DNA from 4 places in the Carnobacterium antarcticum genome. Region 1 is predicted to be linked to each of the others. Evidence: predicted binding sites of a transcription regulator. Region 1 holds the regulator's gene; each other region holds the start of a gene.
What was found. Region 1 encodes LexA, which represses DNA repair genes until DNA is damaged. Its sites were predicted from a motif close to CNAACANNTGTTNG; they were not measured.

Region 1 (5,012 bases):
CCCGTCTGCTGGACGCAAAACAGTTAAATTCGGCATGCCGCGTAAGCTAGACAAGTGTTCAACCGGTTCATGGGTCGGTCCATCTTCGCCGACCGCCACCGAATCATGGGTAAACACATAGGTTACCGGCAATTTCGAGATCGCCGCTAAACGAATCGCTGCACGTAAATAATCGGTAAAGACAAAGAACGTGCCTACATAGGTTCTTGAACCGCCATGTAAAGCGATTCCGTTAGCAGCAGCTGTCATTGCAAACTCACGGACACCGTACCAAATGTTCCGTCCTTCATATTGTCCCGGTTGGAAATCTTTTTCTCCAGCGACCATCGTGTTGTTTGAAGACGATAAGTCGGCTGATCCGCCCCAGAAATAAGGAACTTTTTCAGAGATAGCAGTCAAAACTTGGCTTCCGGTAACACGAGAAGCTAAAGCGTCGTCTTCTACGGAGAAGCTTGGCAATTCACTGTCCCAACCTTCTGGCAATTCAGTAGTCATCGACAATTCGAATTGAGCCGCTAGTTCAGGATGATCTTTACGGTAAGCTTCAAAAGCAGCCGTCCATTCTTTTTCCGCTGCAACGCCTTTATCGACCATCGTTTCTTTGAAACGTTGTGCTACTTCAACGGGCACGAAGAAGTCTTCGCCTTCCCATCCGTAAGCTTTTTTCGCTGCTTCGATCCCTTCTGGACCTAGTGGAGCACCGTGGACTTTATGAGATCCCGCATTAGGAGCCCCAAAACCGATCACCGTTTTCACTTCGATCAAGGTTGGTTTCGTTGTTTCTGCTTTTGCTGCTTCAAGTGCAGCATTGATTTCGTCTAAATCGTTTCCATCTTTTACTAAAATATAGTGCCAATTGTACGCTTCAAACCGTTTTCCAACGTTTTCAGTGAAGGCTTTTGAAGTCGGTCCATCCAATGAAATATCATTCGAATCGTATAACATGATCAGTTTACCTAACTCTAAATGACCCGCTAAACTTGCTGCTTCTGCAGAAACCCCTTCCATTAAATCGCCATCGCCACACAAAGCATACGTGTAATGATCCACGATTTGGTGATTTTCTTTGTTATACGTAGCGGCTAAATGGGCTTCAGCCATTGCCATTCCTACAGCATTTGCGATCCCTTGTCCTAATGGACCAGTAGTCGCTTCAACCCCATCGGTATAGTGAACTTCTGGGTGTCCAGGAGTCTTGCTTTCCCATTGGCGGAATTGTTTTAGATCATCAATCGACACCTGATAGCCTGCAAGGTGTAAAAGGCTGTACAACATCATTGAACCATGGCCGGCTGAAAGGACAAACCGATCACGATCCACCCACGTTGAATTTTTAGGGTTTACTTTTAATTGTTGCGTCCAAAGAGTATACGCCATCGGCGCTGCCCCCATCGGCAAGCCTGGGTGACCAGAATTGGCTTTTTGCACTCCGTCTATACTCAGTGTTCTAATTGTATTTACCGCTAATTGGTCCGTATTGTCAAACAAGTAAATCATCCTTTCAATTGTAATACCTCTATTTTACTGTTTTATTCCCATTGAAGCAATCACTGAATGCATTTTTTATAAAAACAGTCTTTCTTTTCTTAATACCTGCACTATTTATCGCTCCATTTGTTAGGAACGGTCGTGGATGCCTTTTTCTTTTTGGATTTCTTTCAATTTATCGGGAGTCACATCGTTGCCTTCCTCATCAACAACTTTTAGTCCTTCGATATGATTGCGCATTCCTCCCCGAAAAGCCGCTAAATACGCTTCGCGAAGTTTTTTTTGTTCTGCTTGTTCAGACAAGCTCAGCCCTTCAGCTTTAGATTTATTTGCTAATTCATTGATTCTGGTCAATTGTTCTTTAGGTAACATTTTACTCACTCCATTATTTGTATTCTTTAGCTACTATACCAAAAAAATCCTATAAAATACATCAAAGTGATTTTTAAATATAGCGAACATTTGTTTGATTCGCATATAATTTTATGGTATTCTATGAATAAGAAATATATAGGAATTGAGGTGCAGCTATTTATGCGTAAAACTCCAGAATCTAGACAAATTGAAGTATTACAATATATCCACGAACAAGTCCAATCAAAAGGTTACCCACCGACTGTACGCGAGATTGGAACAGCCGTTTCTTTATCTTCTACATCGACTGTCCATGGGCATCTGTCCAGATTGGAAAAAAACGGGTTTATCCAACGAGATCCTAGTAAGCCGAGAGCAATCGAATTAACAGCTACGGGGTTATCAAAATTAGGTGTTCAATTAAAACAAATTCCTTTGCTAGGAACTGTTACAGCGGGCGAACCCATCTTAGCAGTAGAAGAAGCGACTGATTATTTTCCGCTTCCGCCAAACTTAAAACAAGAAAGCGAATCGCTTTTCATGTTGACTATCCGTGGGGAAAGCATGATCGATGCTGGGATTTTTGATGGTGATGAAGTGATCGTCCGCAAACAATCCAGCGCCAACAACGGAGATATCGTTATTGCCTTGACCAATGAAGACGAAGCAACATGTAAGAGGTTTTATAAAGAAGATCATTATTATCGTTTGCAGCCGGAAAATGAGACCATGGATGCTATTATTTTAGATGAAGTATCTGTTTTAGGAAAAGTCGTAGGACTTTACCGCAGCCATATATTTTAATACAAAAAGTCGCTAAACAAATTTTGTTTAACGACTTTTTGTATTGTCCATTATTAGTTTATCAAGCTTCTAGTATTCCATTAAAGCTAAAATATCGTATCCTTTAATTTTGTCACGTCCATTTAAATCGGTTAACTCAACTAAGAAAGCCATACCGACTACTTCTCCTCCTAGTTGCTCAATCAATTTGACTGTTGCCGCAATTGTTCCACCAGTAGCTAGTAAATCATCGCAAACCAGCACTTTTTGTCCAGGTTTGATAGCATCTTTATGAATTTGCAAAACGTCATTGCCGTATTCTAAACCATAGTTGACTTCGACTGTGTCACGAGGTAATTTTCCTTTTTTACGTGCCGGCGCAAAACCGATACCTAATTCATAGGCAACGGGACATCCTACAATAAATCCACGAGCTTCAGGTCCAACAATCATATCCACGCCTTTATTTTTTGCGTATTGAACGATTTCGTTGGTAGCATAACGATAAGCTTCTCCATCTGCCATTAAAGGTGAAATATCACGAAAGATAATGCCTTCTTCGGGAAAATCGGGTACATTTGCAATATATTTTTTTAAGTCCATTGAAACTTTTCCTCCATCCAATTTTACAGTTCTTTTTTCAACTGTTGTTTTAACCAAGTTTCTAGTTCAGTAAACCGACTATAGATCAAAGCTTCTTCAGCTGCTATTTTTTTCAAACGGTTTTGATAAGTAGTCGATTCAGTCAACTCTTTCTTTTCAGCATTTGGAACAATATTCATAACACCGTCTTTTATTGTAACAAATCCTACTTCAAAAAACACAGAAATCATAAAAATCAATAGTTTTTCTTTTATTTTCAAATGCGTTGCTAATAAACTTATTTTATGACGAACATCAATATCAATATGAGTTGCAGTATACTTAAAAACTTGTGAAAATTGCATCCGACTAGGTATTCCAGTAAGATAAGCTTCTTCTTGGTTAAAGAAACAAGCCACAACCTTTGTTGGCTCTACCTGATTCAATACAGTGCTTAATAAAGTTAAATCTGAGGGGCAATCAACTAAAATAAGTTGATCCGTGTGCAGGATAAAACCCTCGGCACTTTCTTGATCAGTGATCAAATGACCGTAACTTGTCTCAGTGATGCTGCTTTCATATTGTTGATAGTTTTTTTCATTGAAAAATAAATAATCAGCAGGTGCCATCTGCCAAATTGCTGGAGCGATTTGAGTACTTCTCAAATCAAAAACTTGCACTCCCTCAATTGCCAAATCTTCAATCATCAACTGAGGCTTACGCAACCCATTCCATTCATTGATGCTTAACTGTCCCACAATCGATAGTTCAGCATCAGCACCAATCTCAGCTGCAACAGGGCCGAATTGAAAACCAATCACATCTAAAGATGCTGCTTCATCCATTATTTTTAATTTCAAATGTGCATTATCTCCGCCGATACGTCGAACATCTTGTGCTTTTACATTTTCGAATAAAAAGACCGGTTTAGGATTATCCGTTCCAAAAGGAGCAAGCTTTTGCAGCTCTTCGATTGATTCCACGCTACTCTCAGCTATGGTCAACCGTTCATCAACTACGATTTCTTCCGTTAACTGCTCAGCTAAACCGCTTTGCAGTAAGAAAGCATTGAGTTCTGTTTGAATCGCACCAATATTCTCGACAGGCAGTGTCAAACCTGCTGCCATATGGTGTCCGCCAAAATTCGTCGTCAGGTGACTGACATCTTCTAATGCTTCATACAGATGGTAAGCTGACACGCTTCGTCCTGACCCTTTAGCTGTCCCATTCGTCCTATCCATATTCAATACAATGGCTGGTTTTCCAGTCTTGCCAACCACTTTGCTGGCCACGATTCCTAAAACTCCTTCATGCCAGCCTTCTTTTGCTAATACATACACATGCGGGTTCGCATCGCTTTTTTCAATCATATCAAAAGCTTCAGCTGTGATGGTTGAAACCAAGGCTTGTCGTTCTTTATTTTTCTCATTAATTAACTGGGCTAAAGAATTCGCTTCGGCCTCATCGAATGTCGTCAACAATTCTACAGCAGGAGCAGCCTCGCCTAAACGCCCAATCGCATTCAACCGAGGGGCTAAAATAAAGCCAATCGTCTCTTCATCTACTTCTGATTGCTTGGCTCCAGCCACCTTGCATAAAGCAGCTAAACCCACTCTTTGCGATTCTCTTAAAACAGCTATTCCTTGCATGACCAAAGCCCGGTTTTCTCCTAATAAAGAAACTAAATCCGCCACGGTACCAACAGCTACTAAATCGAGTAATTCAAGTGGAACTTCACCCAGTAAAGCAGTCGCCAGCTTAAACGCTACTCCTACTCCTGCCAAATCTTTAAATGGATAGTGGCC
Region 2 (5,012 bases), 310 kb from region 1:
ACTTCTTACGAATTTCTTGGTACGTTTCTTGAATACGTTTGACTTCCAAAAGATTTTTTTCTTCACTTTTCAGCAACTCTTTTAAAGCTTCTTGAATATCTGCAATGGTTATTTTGGCTCCTTCGATCAGCTCTGCTGCTTTTGTTTCTGCTTTTTTAGCATGAACCAGTTGCAAGCGATCCGTAGCCTGCTCTGCGTCAAACAAACAGTTTTCTAAATCCGGGAAAGTGGTCGTTTCAACTTTCTGCCATTCTGCTTTCAGCTTCTTGAATGTTTCTTCGGTTTGTCCAGTTAGTTGGAGATCTTTAGCGCTATGTAGATCATCGATTACTGGAAGTTCCATTAACTCAAGTTTCTGTTTTTCCAAAGCATCAATAATGGCGTAATGTTTTTTCTTCATCAAATAACTCGTTCCATAGGCAATAACTGCCAATAAAATAATCGCTATCAAAATATATTCAAAACTCATTCTAATACCTCCAGCTGAATTGGTACTTTCATTACTTGTATTTTTTTAATTTGATTTACTGACTTGTTTTCAAAAAATAGTTGTGTTCATTTAGTTTACGTTTACTTATAAAAATACCTATTGTATATTGTAACATATACAATGAAATCTAACACTACTAAACAAGGTTTTTTATTCACCTCATTTAGTAACTAACCATTTTAAAGGAGTGATTTACTTGTCAAAAGAAGCTAAATACCGATTAACTAACCAGCAACTAGCTGCTGTGATTGGTGACGAAAAAAACTTTATTGCGAATTTAAGCAATGCTGCAGCATTATTATTTGAAAATTTGCCTGATATCAATTGGGCTGGTTTCTATCTTTATGAAGAAACCTCTGGCGAACTTGTTTTAGGCCCTTTCCAAGGAAAAGTAGCCTGCATCCGTATCGAAATAGGTAAAGGTGTCTGTGGTACAGCTTTTGAAAAAAATGCATCTGTTGTGGTGGAAGACGTTAATCAATTTCCAGGTCATATCGCTTGTGACGCAGCCAGTCAATCTGAAATCGTCATTCCATTAACGATAAATAATAAAAAAATAGGCGTATTGGACATCGATGCTCCGATCACGAATCGTTTTGATACAGTGGATCAACAGTTTTTAGAACAATTTGTTGAAATCTTATTAAAAAACAGCCAGATTTAAACAAAAGTGCAACAATGCTTGACTCTTGAGAAGAATACATTGTATAATTCAAGTTGTGTAAAATAATGCAGCGTGAAAGTGGTATTCACGTCAACAGTTTATTGCCAATTATGGTGCATTTGTGTAACCTGCGGCTGCAAAGGTGAAGAATGAAAAATAAACTGCACGAAATACTGAACTATCAACTTGTTATTTTACTCCAAAAAAGAATTATTGGAGGAATTTTATTATGTCACGTTATACAGGTCCAAGTTGGAAAGTTTCTCGCCGTTTAGGCATTTCACTTTCTGGTACAGGTAAAGAAATCGAACGCCGTCCTTACGCTCCAGGTCCTCATGGTCCAAACAGCCGTAAGAAATTAACAGAATACGGTTTGCAATTACAAGAAAAACAAAAATTGCGTCACATGTACGGAATGAACGAACGTCAATTTAAAAACTTGTTCGTAAAAGCTGGTAAAATCAATGAAGGTAAACACGGTGATAACTTCATGATCTTACTAGAACAACGTTTAGATAACGTTGTTTACCGTCTAGGTTTTGCTACTACACGTCGTCAAGCTCGTCAATTAGTAAACCACGGTCACATCCTTGTTGACGGAAAACGCATTGATATTCCATCATACAGCGTTTCAGTTGGACAAGTCATCTCTGTTCGTGAAAGATCTAAAAACATGGAAATCATCAAGTCTGCTGTTGAATCATTATTCGGCCGTCCTGAATTCCTAACTTTTGATGCTGAAAAATTAGAAGGTTCATTAACTCGTTTACCATTACGTGAAGAGTTATACGCTGAAATTGATGAAGCATTCATCGTTGAGTACTACAACCGTTAATAAAACTAGATTCTATCTAGTAACTGTAAAAGCTTCGAAAGTGCTATATAATAGCCTTTCGGGCTTTTTTATTTTTAACCAACTCTCCATGTTAGTCCATGTATTTCTATTATTTTTTGGGGGAACTTTGGGGGAACTTTTTTAAAAAATAAACGGCGGACTACTAGGCATTTTGATAAAACTCTTGGATTTGTTTCCTAGGGTTATTTTAATGTTCTGTTCGCTTTACTTATCGAACGTTTGTTCGTATAATGAAATAAAAAAGGAGGGATCTTTATGTCATTCGATTACTCTGATGAGATAAGCAGCGACATTCTCTGTGTTGATGTTAAATCATTTTATGCTTCAGTTGAATGTGTTGAACGCGGCCTGCACCCATTAAAAACTATGTTGGTAGTTATGAGCAATGCAGAAAATGCTGGCGGTTTGGTTCTAGCTGCCTCCCCTTTAGCTAAAAAAGTATTAGGCATCAGTAACGTGACCAGAAAACGGGATATCCCCTATCATCCTGATTTATTGATCGTGCCTCCACGCATGCAATTTTATATAGAAAAGAATACGGAAATCAACGATATTTTTCGTAAATACGTTTCAGATGAGGATTTACATATTTACAGCATAGATGAATCATTTGTGTCTGTTAGAGCGAGCTTGAAGCTCTTTAAAAGAAAAAGCGCCTACGACTTGGCTAGAATGATTCAATACCACATTCATAAGAAAACTGGCCTTTACGTCACTATTGGAATTGGTGACAATATGCTGCTGGCTAAACTAGCTTTGGATAATGAAGCCAAATGCAACGCTAATTTGATTGCTGAATGGCGATACAAAGATGTCCCAGAAACGATTTGGAAAATAGAAAACATAACCGACATGTGGGGCATCGGAGAACGAACAGCTATACGGCTAAATAGCTTAGGGATTAAATCAGTCTATGACTTAGCACATGCAAATTTTTACCAGCTAAGAGAGTCTATGGGCCTTATTGGAGAACAGCTATACGCTGGTGCATGGGGTATCGATCGCAGCGATATTAGAGATCAGTATCGTCCTTTAGAAAAAAGTTACGGAAACTCTCAAATACTTAAAAGAGATTATTATAAAAGACATGAGATCAAAATAGTGATTCGAGAAATGGCGGAACAAGTGGCGACCCGCATTCGAAAGCACCTTTGCAAAACAGGATGTGTCAGCCTTACCGTTACCTATTCTAAGCATGAAGAAAAAGCAGGATTCTCTCGACAATTAAAAATTCCTAATACATCTAATACGAAGAAGTTAGTCGATTATTGTTTTGATATTTTCAATAAACATTATGAAGACGACATGGCTGTAAGGAGTATCGGAATTTCTTATTCAAAATTGACTTACACTAGTAATATTCAATTGGATTTATTTGAAGATCCCTCTCAACAGATCACAAATGAAAAATTAGATTTGTTGGTAGATAAAATAAGAGATAAGTATGGTTTTCAATCACTAGTACATGCTAGCAGCCTTTTAGAAGGAGCTACAGCTATTAACCGCAGCTCTCTTGTTGGTGGGCACGCTGGCGGAATGGAGGGTATCCAATGAGCTTTTTAAATGAGGAATATCGTGATCGCGGCATTAAGAAATGGGCAGGCTTTTATTTATCTGAGCATACGGCTGTCCAAGAAAAGTTATCAAGCGAAAGGACAAAAGTTAATCAGCAAAAAAGACAGATGAACCAAGGTGAAATTGAAATAGTAATAAATGAATCCATAGTAAAGAATAAGTCTGTCGCTATTCAACTTGAAAACGTAGATCAAAACGGATTTTACTATGATGACGTAGTTGGTCATATTGTTGGTGGTGACGAATTAGGTATCTTCATAAATAATACCAAAGTCGATTTTGATGAAATTCGAAACATTCAATTTGTGGTTCTAAAAAAATGGAACAACACGGATGATGATGTTTAATAGATAAAAGGAGCTGTTTAAAATGAATTTTGCTATACTCACCGGAAAAGTTGTTTCTGAAGTTAAAGTGATTAACACCGATAACGGTTCTCCCCTATGCCGTTTCACACTGAAAGTAGATGACCGTAAATTCAATTGTCTGGTCGTTGGAATGAAAGCTTATAAATTTATGTACGACATTGAAGAAGATTCGGTCATTAGTATAGAAGGAACTATAAACGATCGGATGCAATTAGTTGTGCAAGAGTACCGTCTCGATTCGAAACCTAGCTACTTTGGACAGATATTTGATTATAAAGGCAGAAAGATGCCGCATAAGAAGGTTATGTTTTGAGGAAAAAATACCCTTCTCTCTTTTTGATTGAGGATTATTTTTTATTTAAATTTAATTGTTAGATACAAATCATTAAGGTGTTTGACATACTAAAGTAGAATAAAAAAATATAAATCATTTAGAGGAGTGCTTAAATGATTTCATTAGAACAATTAATTTCTTATAAAGATGATTCACATGATATTTTTGGTAATTCTTACTTTTATGTTATTTCAGATGCAGAAAATAATCTTATATCTAAGTTAAATGGTAAAGATAGAGTAGCTCAATTACTATCGAATCATGATAACGAAGCTAAAGCTCTTTTTTACTACCAATTAAGAGAATTATCTGGTTCAAATGAAATGAAATTCGAAGTCGAAAATTGTTTCCGGGATATAGAAGGTTTCGATTTATCTAATATAGATGAATCTAGATTGAAAATAATCAAGTCTAATGTTGAAAAACCTAGTTCTTTTTAAAGGTTGAGTATTATTGCATAAAAAAAGCCCCATCCAATTTACGAAATATATTTTTAAAAGTCCACAAATGTTTATTTATAAACATTTGTGGACTTTTTTATTTTACTTAGATTTATGCTTATTTTTCTTACGGACTAACGATATTTGTTTCTTTATAATTCCAAAGTTAAAAGAAGTTAGTGCTTTTGACTTTAGACTATTTTGGCTCTTTATCAAATCGTATTGGTGTCTCTTAGATTGAAATCTCCTTCGGAACTTACCTGTTTGCTTGTAGAAAGCCATGGG
Region 3 (5,012 bases), 280 kb from region 1:
ATTATGAGTCCCTTTTATTCTCTAAGTCAGTTCTGACAATAAGAACGTCGCATGACGCATGTCTGATAACGTATTCAGAAACAGAACCAATAAAAATCCGCTCAACGGCATTTAAACCGGTAGCTCCTAATAAAATCAAATCAACATTTTTATCTTCAGGTATTTGTTTTGCAATTAATACTTTTGGAGAACCATATTCAATAGAATAGCTAATATCTGCGACACGGTGGTTCTTAGCATAGCGTACGTATTCTTCTAAAGTAGTTTTGGCTTGTTCATTAGCTTTTTCAGCCATCGAACCATCAAAAGTAGAAATACTTTGAAAAGCTCTTGTATCAATAACGTGAACAAGCAGCAACGTTGAATTATTCCGTACAGCTACTTGAACGGCTTTTTTAAAAGCGAGTTCCGCTTCTTTTGAACCATCAATTGCGACTAAAATACGATTGTATTGTTGTAACATATAAACCACTCCATCCTTATAAAATTTTAATGTATGATGATGAATAGATTGTTCTTATAGTTATTGTACCCTAAAAAAATCCGTTTTCATAGAAATTACATTTATTTAAGTAAGGGACTCTTTAAAAGAAAAAATGAAAGAGTCAAAAGTTGTAGATCAAGGCATTAAACGATTTAAACCAAAAATAAAAATAAGCATACAAAAGCTGATTACACCTAATACAGAAAAGGCAAGCCAGAGCGGACGATAAAAAACCAAAATAGCAGTAGCAAATCCGTTAATAGCTAGTAAGCTTCCGATAAAAGAAAAAAATTTCTGAGCAAATCGAGCTTTTTCAGATTGAGATTCAGTAATAAAAACAGTTGCTTTGCCGCTCCATAAGAAATAGGCTGCATAGAAAAGCAGTAACGTGAAAAGTCCAAATAAAATAGATACGAGCATGATGTATTCTCCTTTTTATCTTCTAATGGTTTTTGCGCTCCAAGGGCACTGTAACTATTGTATCATCAGGGAAAAGAAAAAAGCCATTCAATAAAGAATGGCTTTCAAAGTCTTTCAACTTTAATTAAGAAATCCGGTGATGCCGTTGGTACGTCCAGGTTGTATTGAACCCGCAGTTAGCAGGTGGGCTCCGCTGTCAAACGTCTAGCTACCAAGTGAAAAGGCATGCTATCAGTTTGAATCAGTTTGGATCCCAAGGTAATATTAATTGTTCGGTCAACACATGTTGGACATGACGAACATCTCAGAAATCTTATCCTTATAGTAGCATATACCTATAATACTGTCAAACGATTGAGCTGTCTTTTCAAAGATGAAACAGCTTAGAATGAATGAAGAAAGCGTTATTTTTTCTTTTTCGCTTGATTTATTTTGTCGTACTGTTGAGCTAATGCGTCTTCGTATTTTCCAGTGTGATTGGGTTGGTAATACAGAGCCTGCTTTAATTTATCAGGCAAATATTGTTGATCGACCCAAGCACTAGGATAGCTATGAGGATATTGGTAAGTTACGCCCCGACCTAGTTTTTTAGCACCGCTGTAGTGGGAATCTCTTAAATGATCGGGAACGTCACCGCTCTTTCCTGCTCGAATATCTGCGAGAGCAGCATCAATCGCTACGTAAGTCGAATTTGATTTGGGGGAAAGAGATAAATCGACTACAGCGTTAGCCAAAGGAATTCTAGCTTCCGGAAAGCCAAGTTTTTCAGCCGCTTGTACAGCGGTGACGGTCCTTTGAGCAGCTGCAGGATTGGCTAAACCAATATCTTCATATGCGATGACCATTAATCTTCTAGCAATAATTGGCAAATCACCGGCTTCAACTAAACGGCCTAAATAATGGAGTGCAGCATTAACATCACTTCCGCGAATAGACTTTTGTAATGCTGAGATAACATCGTAGTGAGCATCGCCGTTTTTATCGTGAGTCAACGCTTTACGCTGAATACATTCTTCAACAATATCTAAGGTAATCTGAATGGTACCCGTTTCATCAGGATCAGTTGATTTAACGGCTAATTCTAAACCATTTAAAGCACTTCTTAAATCTCCATTGGTTGCTCGGGATAAATGCAAGAGTGCTGTATCCGAAAGAGCAACAGATTCATTGCCTAGTCCACGTTCTTTATCTTTTAAAGCACTCATTAAAGCTAGTTGAATGTCTTCAATGGAGAGAGGCTTTAATTCAAAAATTTGCGAACGACTCCGAACAGCGGGATTTATTGTGATATAGGGATTCTCGGTCGTAGCCCCAATCATGATGACACGACCATTTTCCAAGTGAGGCAATAAAAAATCCTGTTTTGGTTTATCCAGACGATGAACTTCATCAAGCAATAAAATAACAGAACCGCTCATTTTAGCTTCTTCTACGACCACTTGCAAATCTTTCTTCGTATCAGTAGCTGCATTCAACATCCGAAAAGCATATTGGGTGGAACCAGCAATAGCACTAGCAATACTGGTTTTTCCAATTCCTGGAGGTCCATATAAAATCATGGAAGACAGCATTTTAGCGTCCACCATACGACGGATGATTTTTCCGTTGCCTACTAAGTGAGTTTGTCCTACAATTTGGTCAATATTAGTCGGACGCATACGAAAAGCTAACGGTTTATTCAAAGCAGAAGGCCTCCTTAAAAATTCTTTCTATATAGTATACCATTTTAGTGGAAAGTCTTCTACTGATTAAGAACATTTGTTTGCTTTTTCGAAACCGGTAAAACTTCTTTTGGCCGCTTGCAGACAAGCAGAGAGGCTCCCTATTCTATAAGAATTATGCTATTATGGACTAGATTAAATGGGGGAATAGGTAATGAAAATTTATCGTCAGTTATTTATTATTTTGTGTTTTTCATTTATAGGAGAAATGGTTTCAAAAGGATTTGATTTGCCGGTTCCCGGCAGTGTCATTGGCATGGTCTTATTATTTTTAGCTCTGCAATTCAAATGGCTGGATGTGAAGTCAGTTGAAAAAGCAGGAAACTTTCTTTTAAGCAATTTAAGTCTTTTGTTTGTTCCAGCTAGCGTAGGGATAATGGTTTATTTTCCCCTTATTAAAGAAAACTGGTGGATCCTCTTGATCATTTTATTGTTGACTTCTGGCTTCACATTGATTTTTGTTGGACTATTGGTTCAAAAAATAAAAAGAAAATTTGAAGAGCATCCTTCTGGAAATCATAAGAAGCGAAAGGCAGTGGTAGAACATGGTACAAGAATTAACAAGTAACCCGCTTTTTGGTTTGATTTTGGCCATAGGCATGTACTTGCTAGCTCATGCTCTATTTCAGAGGTATCCTTATCCTGTTTTAAATCCGTTGATCGTTTCGACTATTTTTATTATTCTTTTTTTGTTGAGTACCGGTATTTCATATGACGATTTTTATGTTGGTGGCAGCGTGCTGAATATGCTGATTGGTCCAGCTACGGTGGCTTTAGGAATCCCTTTGTACCATACTTTTCATTTATTGAAGAAACATTATAAATCAATCTTGATTGGAATTTTTTTAGGGACTATAGTCTGCACGTTTTTAACGGGCATTTTGGGAGTAGTTTTTCACTTAAATGAAAAAATGATTGCTTCTTTAATGCCAAAGTCGATCACCTCTGCAATAGCTATTGAAATATCTGGAAAAATGGGAGGTATTCCTTCTTTGACACTAGTTTTTGTAATTGTTTCTGGTATTATGGGCGCAATGATGGCACCGGCTATTTTTAAATGGTTTGCAATCACCGATGATATAGCTCAAGGCATTGCTTTAGGAAGTGCTGCTCATGCTGTTGGAACGTCAAAAGCTATTGAACTTGGTGCTGCTCAAGGAGCAATGGCGGGGTTAGCCATTGGTGTGACAGGTGCAATTACCGTGTTTGTTGCTCCATTCATGTTTAATGTCATCCAGTCTTTTTTTCTCTAAAGTTCTTTGTGTGTTAATCTAAGTTAGTCGCTTTTTTTATAACAATTTGCCATAATTAAAAGAAACGCCGGTTAAAAAAGTAAAGCCGGGTATCAGAAATAACTGAATGAAAGGGGTTCGCCAATGAAAAAGAGTAATGGAACCTTTAACGAACCCCAAAAAACTATTAGGGGTGAAGAGGTGGGAGAATTGACGGAAAATTCACAAGTAAAAGCTGTCTATCAAAAACCCGCTTTAGTTGAAATAGATGAAAAGGGACACTATTTAGAAACTGCTGCTCAAGCGGAAGCTATTTTAAATGAAGCATACCGTCAATCAGAAGAAATCTATCGAGATGTTCAACAACAACTAATGGACTTAAAGAATTTGATTCATGAAAATAAATGTCTTCTCGAACAAAGGCAAAAACAAATGACAACGCAAGCGCATAATGAGGCAAATGAGATTCTAGCTGCTGCAAAACAAAAAGCAGATCGTTTAAGCAAAGAAACGGCTGCGAAGTTGAACAAAGAGAGAGCTGACTACCACGCTGCTTTAGCTCATGATTTAGAGCGGTTGACAAAAGAAAAGGAATGGTTTGCATTTTATCAGGAGCAATCAAAAGAGAATTTAGAAAGTAAAGAAAAAATACTCTTTTTTAATCAACAAAAAATACAAGATGACTATCAATTAAGAGAACAAGAATTGCAAAATCAACTGATGTATTATCGTGAATTGAACAGTAAAAGAAAAATAAAATCATTTAAAATTGGACTAACTATTTTTATTTTGACTGGTATCAGTATTGTCCGACTTTCCTTTTTGCAGCATCCTACTTTTATTGTGCCTATTTTAATCGCTTGTTTAGCCGTTTATCTTGTTTACATTAATCTAACAGACGGAAAAACAGAAAAAGAAACGAAAAAAACAGCTTTTCATAATACGGTATTGATCGAACAAAATAATGCTTTAAAAGAAGAAATAAGTGGTCTTGAAGAAGATCTTAAAAAGCTGCTTAAAGAAAAAAGCGACGCCGAAAAAGCAGACCGCACGTATACTGATCGATTCCAATTTTTAAATATTATGCAACAAGACTTGAAAGAATCAGAAATGAATCGAAAGATACTAGAATCTGAGAATGCAGCTTTAAGAAAG
Region 4 (5,012 bases), 220 kb from region 1:
CAACACAGAAAGCTGCTTTTCGTACTACGGTCTTAGAATTGGCGGAAAAGGGAACGTTAATGCAGGAAGTTTTGGCCTCTAAGGAAAGCATCACTATGCTGAATCAGTCATTAATGGTATTGTGGCCCTTCTCGTCAGGAGCAGGGGAAAACAATGATTCAATGGTGGTTTATGGTAAAATTGGATCTTTTTTGTGGTTGTTTACTGGCGATTTGGAAGAAAGCGGGGAAAAGAACTTATTAAAACAATACCCTTATTTAAGAGCAGATATTTTGAAAGTTGGGCATCATGGCAGTCAAACTTCTTCCAGCAAGCTGTTTATCGAAACCTTAGACCCAAAATTGGCTTTGATTTCATGCGGGTTAAACAATCGCTTCAAACATCCTAATGAAGAAGTGCTGCAGCGTATTGAAGAAGTTGGAGCAAAAGTTTACCGAACAGATCTTAACGGCGCAATTCATTATCGTTACTTAGAACTAAACCAGAAAATGTATTTAGAAACCATTCAAACGATTTTGAAATAAAAAAAGAACTTGCAAATTCAATCCTAGCTTTGTACCATGAGAGAAGAACAAGAAAGTGGTGGAATGCGTTGGATTTTGCAAGAGAAATAGCCAAACTAAAAAAAGGCGAGAGCGCTCCAGTTTATTTAGTATTAGGAACAGAATCATATTTAGCTGGAATTGCCAGAGACACATTTATTCAATCCATCTTAAAAGAGGACGAGATTGATTTGAATTTTGGCGCTTATGATATGGAAGAAGTCCCGCTTGGAGTAGCGTTAGACGATGCAGAGTCCATCCCTTTTTTTGGAGATCATCGATTAGTTATCATTGATCGTCCTCTTTTTTTAACCGGTGAAAGAACCAAATCAAAAGTTGAACACGATATAAAATGGTTTGAACAATACTTGAATCATCCTTCTGATACAACCGTTTTAGTCGTTTTTGCCCCTTATGAAAAGTTAGATGAACGCAAAAAAATTACGAAATTACTGAAAAAAACGGCTACTTTGATCGAAGTTGCAGCGTTATCAGAAAAAGAAATGCGGCACTATTTAAAAGATACCATTGAAAATGAAGGGTTTAAAATATCTCCGGAAGCTTTTGAATTGTTCATTCAATTAACAGATGCTAAACTTTCAGTTGCAATGGCGGAATTGCCAAAATTGTTTCTTTTCGGACAAGACACCAAATTGATCACTAAAGAAGCTGTCAACGAATTAGTCGCTAAATCATTGGAACAAAATATTTTTGCATTAAATGAATATGTTTTGAAAAAGGATGTCGGTTCAGCACTTAATTTATATCAAGACTTGTTATTGCAAAAAGAAGATCCCATAAAAATCAACGCGATTATGACCACTCAGTTTCGTTTATTGATTCAAATTAAAATACTTGAAAAAAAAGGATACCAACAAGGAGACATTGCTAAACTCTTGAAAGTGCATCCTTACCGGGTGAAATTAGGAATTCAGCAAATGAGAAAATTCAAAGAGCAAGCGTTATTGGAGGCCTATAACGGTTTAATTGAAGCGGAATACCGTTTAAAGACTGGCCAAGGAAATCGCGAAATGCAATTCGAATTATTTGTTTTGCAGTTTTCAGGCGGCCGTTAAAGAAATTAAAATCGTCACTTGCCGTTTAAGCTATCAAGTAAAAAAACTTTACAGTTTATATTGCAATGAAGCCAGGCATTATGTATAATGATTAAGTGTTGGAAACAACTAGAATAATCTATTTTAAGTTGTAATTAATTGAAAGTGGGGTGAATCAAATGCCAAACATCGAATCTGCAATCAAACGTGTCCGTACTTCAGAAAAATCAGCTTTAGAAAACAATGTGCAAAAGAGCGCTATGCGTACTGCTGTGAAAAAATTTGTTCAAGCTGTTGAAGCTGGAAGCGAAGATACTGAGGCTTTACACAAAGAAGCAATCAGAGCTATAGACATGACTGCATCAAAAGGATTGATTCATAAAAATAAAGCTAACCGTGACAAATCTCGTTTAACAGCTAAATTAGCTAAAAAATAATTGTCGTTAGTTCTATATGAATAAAAGAGTATGGCTGTAACTATTGGGATTCCAATTGTTATAGCTTTATTTTTTTGTCTTTTTGGTTCTTTCTGACGAACTGATTTAAGGGATAGATAGTTAGAGAAACCCTCTAAGTGTGTTTTTAATAGGCAGTAGCTTTAGAGTTGTAAGAACACATGTTCAGTGGTAGAATGAAAAGATAGAAATAACATAATGCTGCTATTCTTAACCTAATAAGAGAGAAAAAATGACTGGAAGTGAAAAGTAATCATGGAGAAAGATCGTTTTAAACTCGTATCGAATTACCAACCTGGTGGAGACCAGCCCAATGCCATTAAAGAATTAGTCAAAGGCCTTGAAGAAGGAAAAAAAGAGCAAACTTTATTGGGCGCAACGGGTACAGGCAAAACATTTACTGTTTCGAATGTCATTCAAGAAGTGAACAAGCCGACTCTTGTGATTGCTCACAATAAAACATTAGCAGGTCAATTGTATGGAGAATTTAAAGAGTTTTTCCCTAATAACGCAGTCGAATACTTTGTCAGTTACTATGATTATTATCAACCAGAAGCTTATGTCCCTTCTAGCGATACCTTTATTGAGAAAGAATCAAGTGTTAACGATGAAATTGATAAATTACGCCATTCTGCAACTAGTTCGTTATTGGAACGGCGTGATGTGATTGTCGTTGCTTCTGTTTCATGTATCTATGGATTAGTGAACCCGCTTGATTATCGTGATCACGTATTATCTATCCGTGTTGGTGCAGAAATGAACCGTGATGAGATGCTGCGTCGTCTAGTAGATATGCAATTTGAACGAAATGACATTGATTTTCAACGGGGACGTTTTCGTGTGCGAGGCGATGTTGTTGAGATTTTCTTGGCATCGCGAGACAGTGAAGCTATCCGTGTAGAATTTTTTGGTGATGAAATCGATCGGATTCGTGAAGTAGATGTTTTGACCGGAGAAGTTAAAGCTGATGTGCAACATGTGCCGATTTTTCCAGCGACTCACTTTGTTGCTAATGATGAACAAACACGTAATGCAGTTAAAACCATACAAGCTGAATTAGAAGACCGGTTGAAAGTTTTGCGTTCAGAAGATAAATTGATAGAAGCTCAGCGATTGGAACAGCGTACCAATTACGATTTAGAAATGCTTTTAGAAATGGGTTACTGTTCTGGAATAGAAAACTATTCCAGACATATGGATGGACGCGAGCCTGGTCAAGCACCATATACGTTAATGGACTTTTTCCCGGATGATTTTTTGATTGTAGTCGATGAGTCCCATATCACTATGTCGCAAATCAGAGGAATGTATAACGGCGACAGAGCGAGAAAAGAGCGTTTAATAGAATATGGTTTCCGTTTGCCGAGTGCATTAGACAACAGACCCTTGCGTTTAGAAGAATTTGAAAAACACGTCAATCAGATCATGTACATCTCAGCGACACCTGGTCCTTATGAATTGGAAAGAACCCCTGAAGTCGTTGAACAAATCATTCGGCCTACAGGTTTGTTGGATCCGATTATTGAAGTGCGTCCGATCAAAGGACAAATTGATGATTTGATCAGCGAAATAAATGACCGTATTGAGAAAAATGAGCGTGTCTTTGTTACGACGTTAACTAAAAAAATGTCAGAAGATTTAACGGATTATCTAAAAGAGGTCGGCATTAAAGTAGCGTATCTGCATAGCGATATCAAGACCCTGGAGCGGACCGAAATTATTCGTGATTTGCGTTTAGGGGTTTATGATGTCTTGATAGGTATTAACTTACTTCGTGAAGGGATCGATGTGCCGGAAGTATCACTGGTAACGATTTTAGATGCAGATAAAGAAGGTTTCTTAAGAAGTGAGCGTTCTTTGGTTCAAACGATTGGACGAGCGGCCCGTAATCAAAACGGGAAAGTTATTATGTACGCTGATAAAGTAACGGATTCTATGAAAGGCGCTATAGGAGAAACGGAAAGACGTCGCGCAACCCAAGTAGCGTACAACGAAGAACACAACATTACACCAACGACTATCGTTAAAGAAGTTCGTGATTTGATTTCTATTACAACAGCTGTAAGTGGAGAAGAAGGGGAATTGACTTCTGGAAAAGTAGCTAGTTTATCGAAAAAAGAAAGAAAAGAATTGATCATGAAAATGGAAGCTGAAATGCATGAAGCTGCAAAAACATTAGACTTTGAGAAAGCAGCTAATCTACGTGATATTATTTTAGAATTGACTGCTCAATACAAATAAGAAAACCATAGATTAATGCTTGCATTTATGTCCGACATCATGTAAAGTTTACTTGTGCTTAAAACACAATCCTTTACTTGGTTTAACGAATCACCAACGTCTACTCAGTAATAGGACAAACTAAAAGAAAGAGGTGCTTAGAAATGGCAATTTCTAAAGAAAGAAAGAACGAAATCATGAAAGCATACGCAACACACGAAGGAGATACTGGTTCTCCAGAAGTGCAAATTGCTGTATTGACTGAAGAAATCAACCACTTAAACGAACACGCACGTGTTCATAAAAAAGACCACCATTCTTACCGTGGACTTATGAAAAAAATTGGACACCGTCGTAACTTGTTAGCTTACCTACGTAACAAAGACGCTAGCCGTTACCGTGATTTGATTCAAAGCCTAGGCTTACGTCGTTAAGAAACGTATGTCTATTTAAGAAGCGAGGTTCGAAGGAATCTCGCTTCATTTTTTGTATAAAAATGCCAAACGAATGCGCATCATCAACCATCCTACTATACAAATGTGAGTGTTTAATTCTTTAAAGGCTGACATTTGTTTAGTAGTCTGTGTGGAAAAATGAGCGTAGTTTGATAGAAAAAGGAGAACAACAATATATGACAAAGAAACAAGTATTTACTAAAGAGTGGGCTGGCCGGACATTAACTGTCGAAGTCGGTCAATTAGCTAAACAAGCAAGCGGGGCAGCATTGATTCGTTACGGCG

Region 2: NY10_RS00880 (Y-family DNA polymerase) is a predicted target of LexA. The motif match lies at 2,223-2,236, and genes of this name have one in related genera.
Region 3: NY10_RS01050 (replication-associated recombination protein A) is a predicted target of LexA. The motif match lies at 2,656-2,669, and genes of this name have one in related genera.
Region 4: uvrB (excinuclease ABC subunit UvrB) is a predicted target of LexA. The motif match lies at 2,207-2,220, and genes of this name have one in related genera.

Annotation. Positions count from the first base shown of each region.
Region 1 covers NZ_CP010796.1:456,244-461,255, reverse strand. The annotation lists gene tkt (transketolase) at 1-1,497, opposite strand, end outside; gene NY10_RS02440 (DUF896 family protein) at 1,618-1,860, opposite strand; gene lexA (transcriptional repressor LexA) at 2,023-2,646, shown strand; gene NY10_RS02430 (adenine phosphoribosyltransferase) at 2,716-3,228, opposite strand; gene recJ (single-stranded-DNA-specific exonuclease RecJ) at 3,252-5,012, opposite strand, start outside.
Region 2 covers NZ_CP010796.1:148,552-153,563, reverse strand. The annotation lists gene NY10_RS00895 (septation ring formation regulator EzrA) at 1-469, opposite strand, end outside; gene msrC (free L-methionine (R)-S-oxide reductase MsrC) at 687-1,154, shown strand; gene rpsD (30S ribosomal protein S4) at 1,384-1,989, shown strand; gene NY10_RS00880 (Y-family DNA polymerase) at 2,266-3,564, shown strand; gene NY10_RS00875 (hypothetical protein) at 3,561-3,932, shown strand; gene NY10_RS00870 (hypothetical protein) at 3,955-4,266, shown strand; gene NY10_RS00865 (hypothetical protein) at 4,401-4,727, shown strand.
Region 3 covers NZ_CP010796.1:179,193-184,204, forward strand. The annotation lists gene NY10_RS01040 (universal stress protein) at 2-463, opposite strand; gene NY10_RS01045 (hypothetical protein) at 620-904, opposite strand; RNA gene ssrS (6S RNA) at 1,031-1,218, opposite strand; gene NY10_RS01050 (replication-associated recombination protein A) at 1,309-2,586, opposite strand; gene NY10_RS01055 (CidA/LrgA family protein) at 2,780-3,193, shown strand; gene NY10_RS01060 (LrgB family protein) at 3,171-3,878, shown strand; gene NY10_RS01065 (hypothetical protein) at 4,002-5,012, shown strand, end outside.
Region 4 covers NZ_CP010796.1:239,226-244,237, forward strand. The annotation lists gene NY10_RS01300 (DNA internalization-related competence protein ComEC/Rec2) at 1-524, shown strand, start outside; gene holA (DNA polymerase III subunit delta) at 593-1,618, shown strand; gene rpsT (30S ribosomal protein S20) at 1,777-2,034, shown strand; gene uvrB (excinuclease ABC subunit UvrB) at 2,308-4,293, shown strand; gene rpsO (30S ribosomal protein S15) at 4,437-4,706, shown strand; gene pnp (polyribonucleotide nucleotidyltransferase) at 4,904-5,012, shown strand, end outside.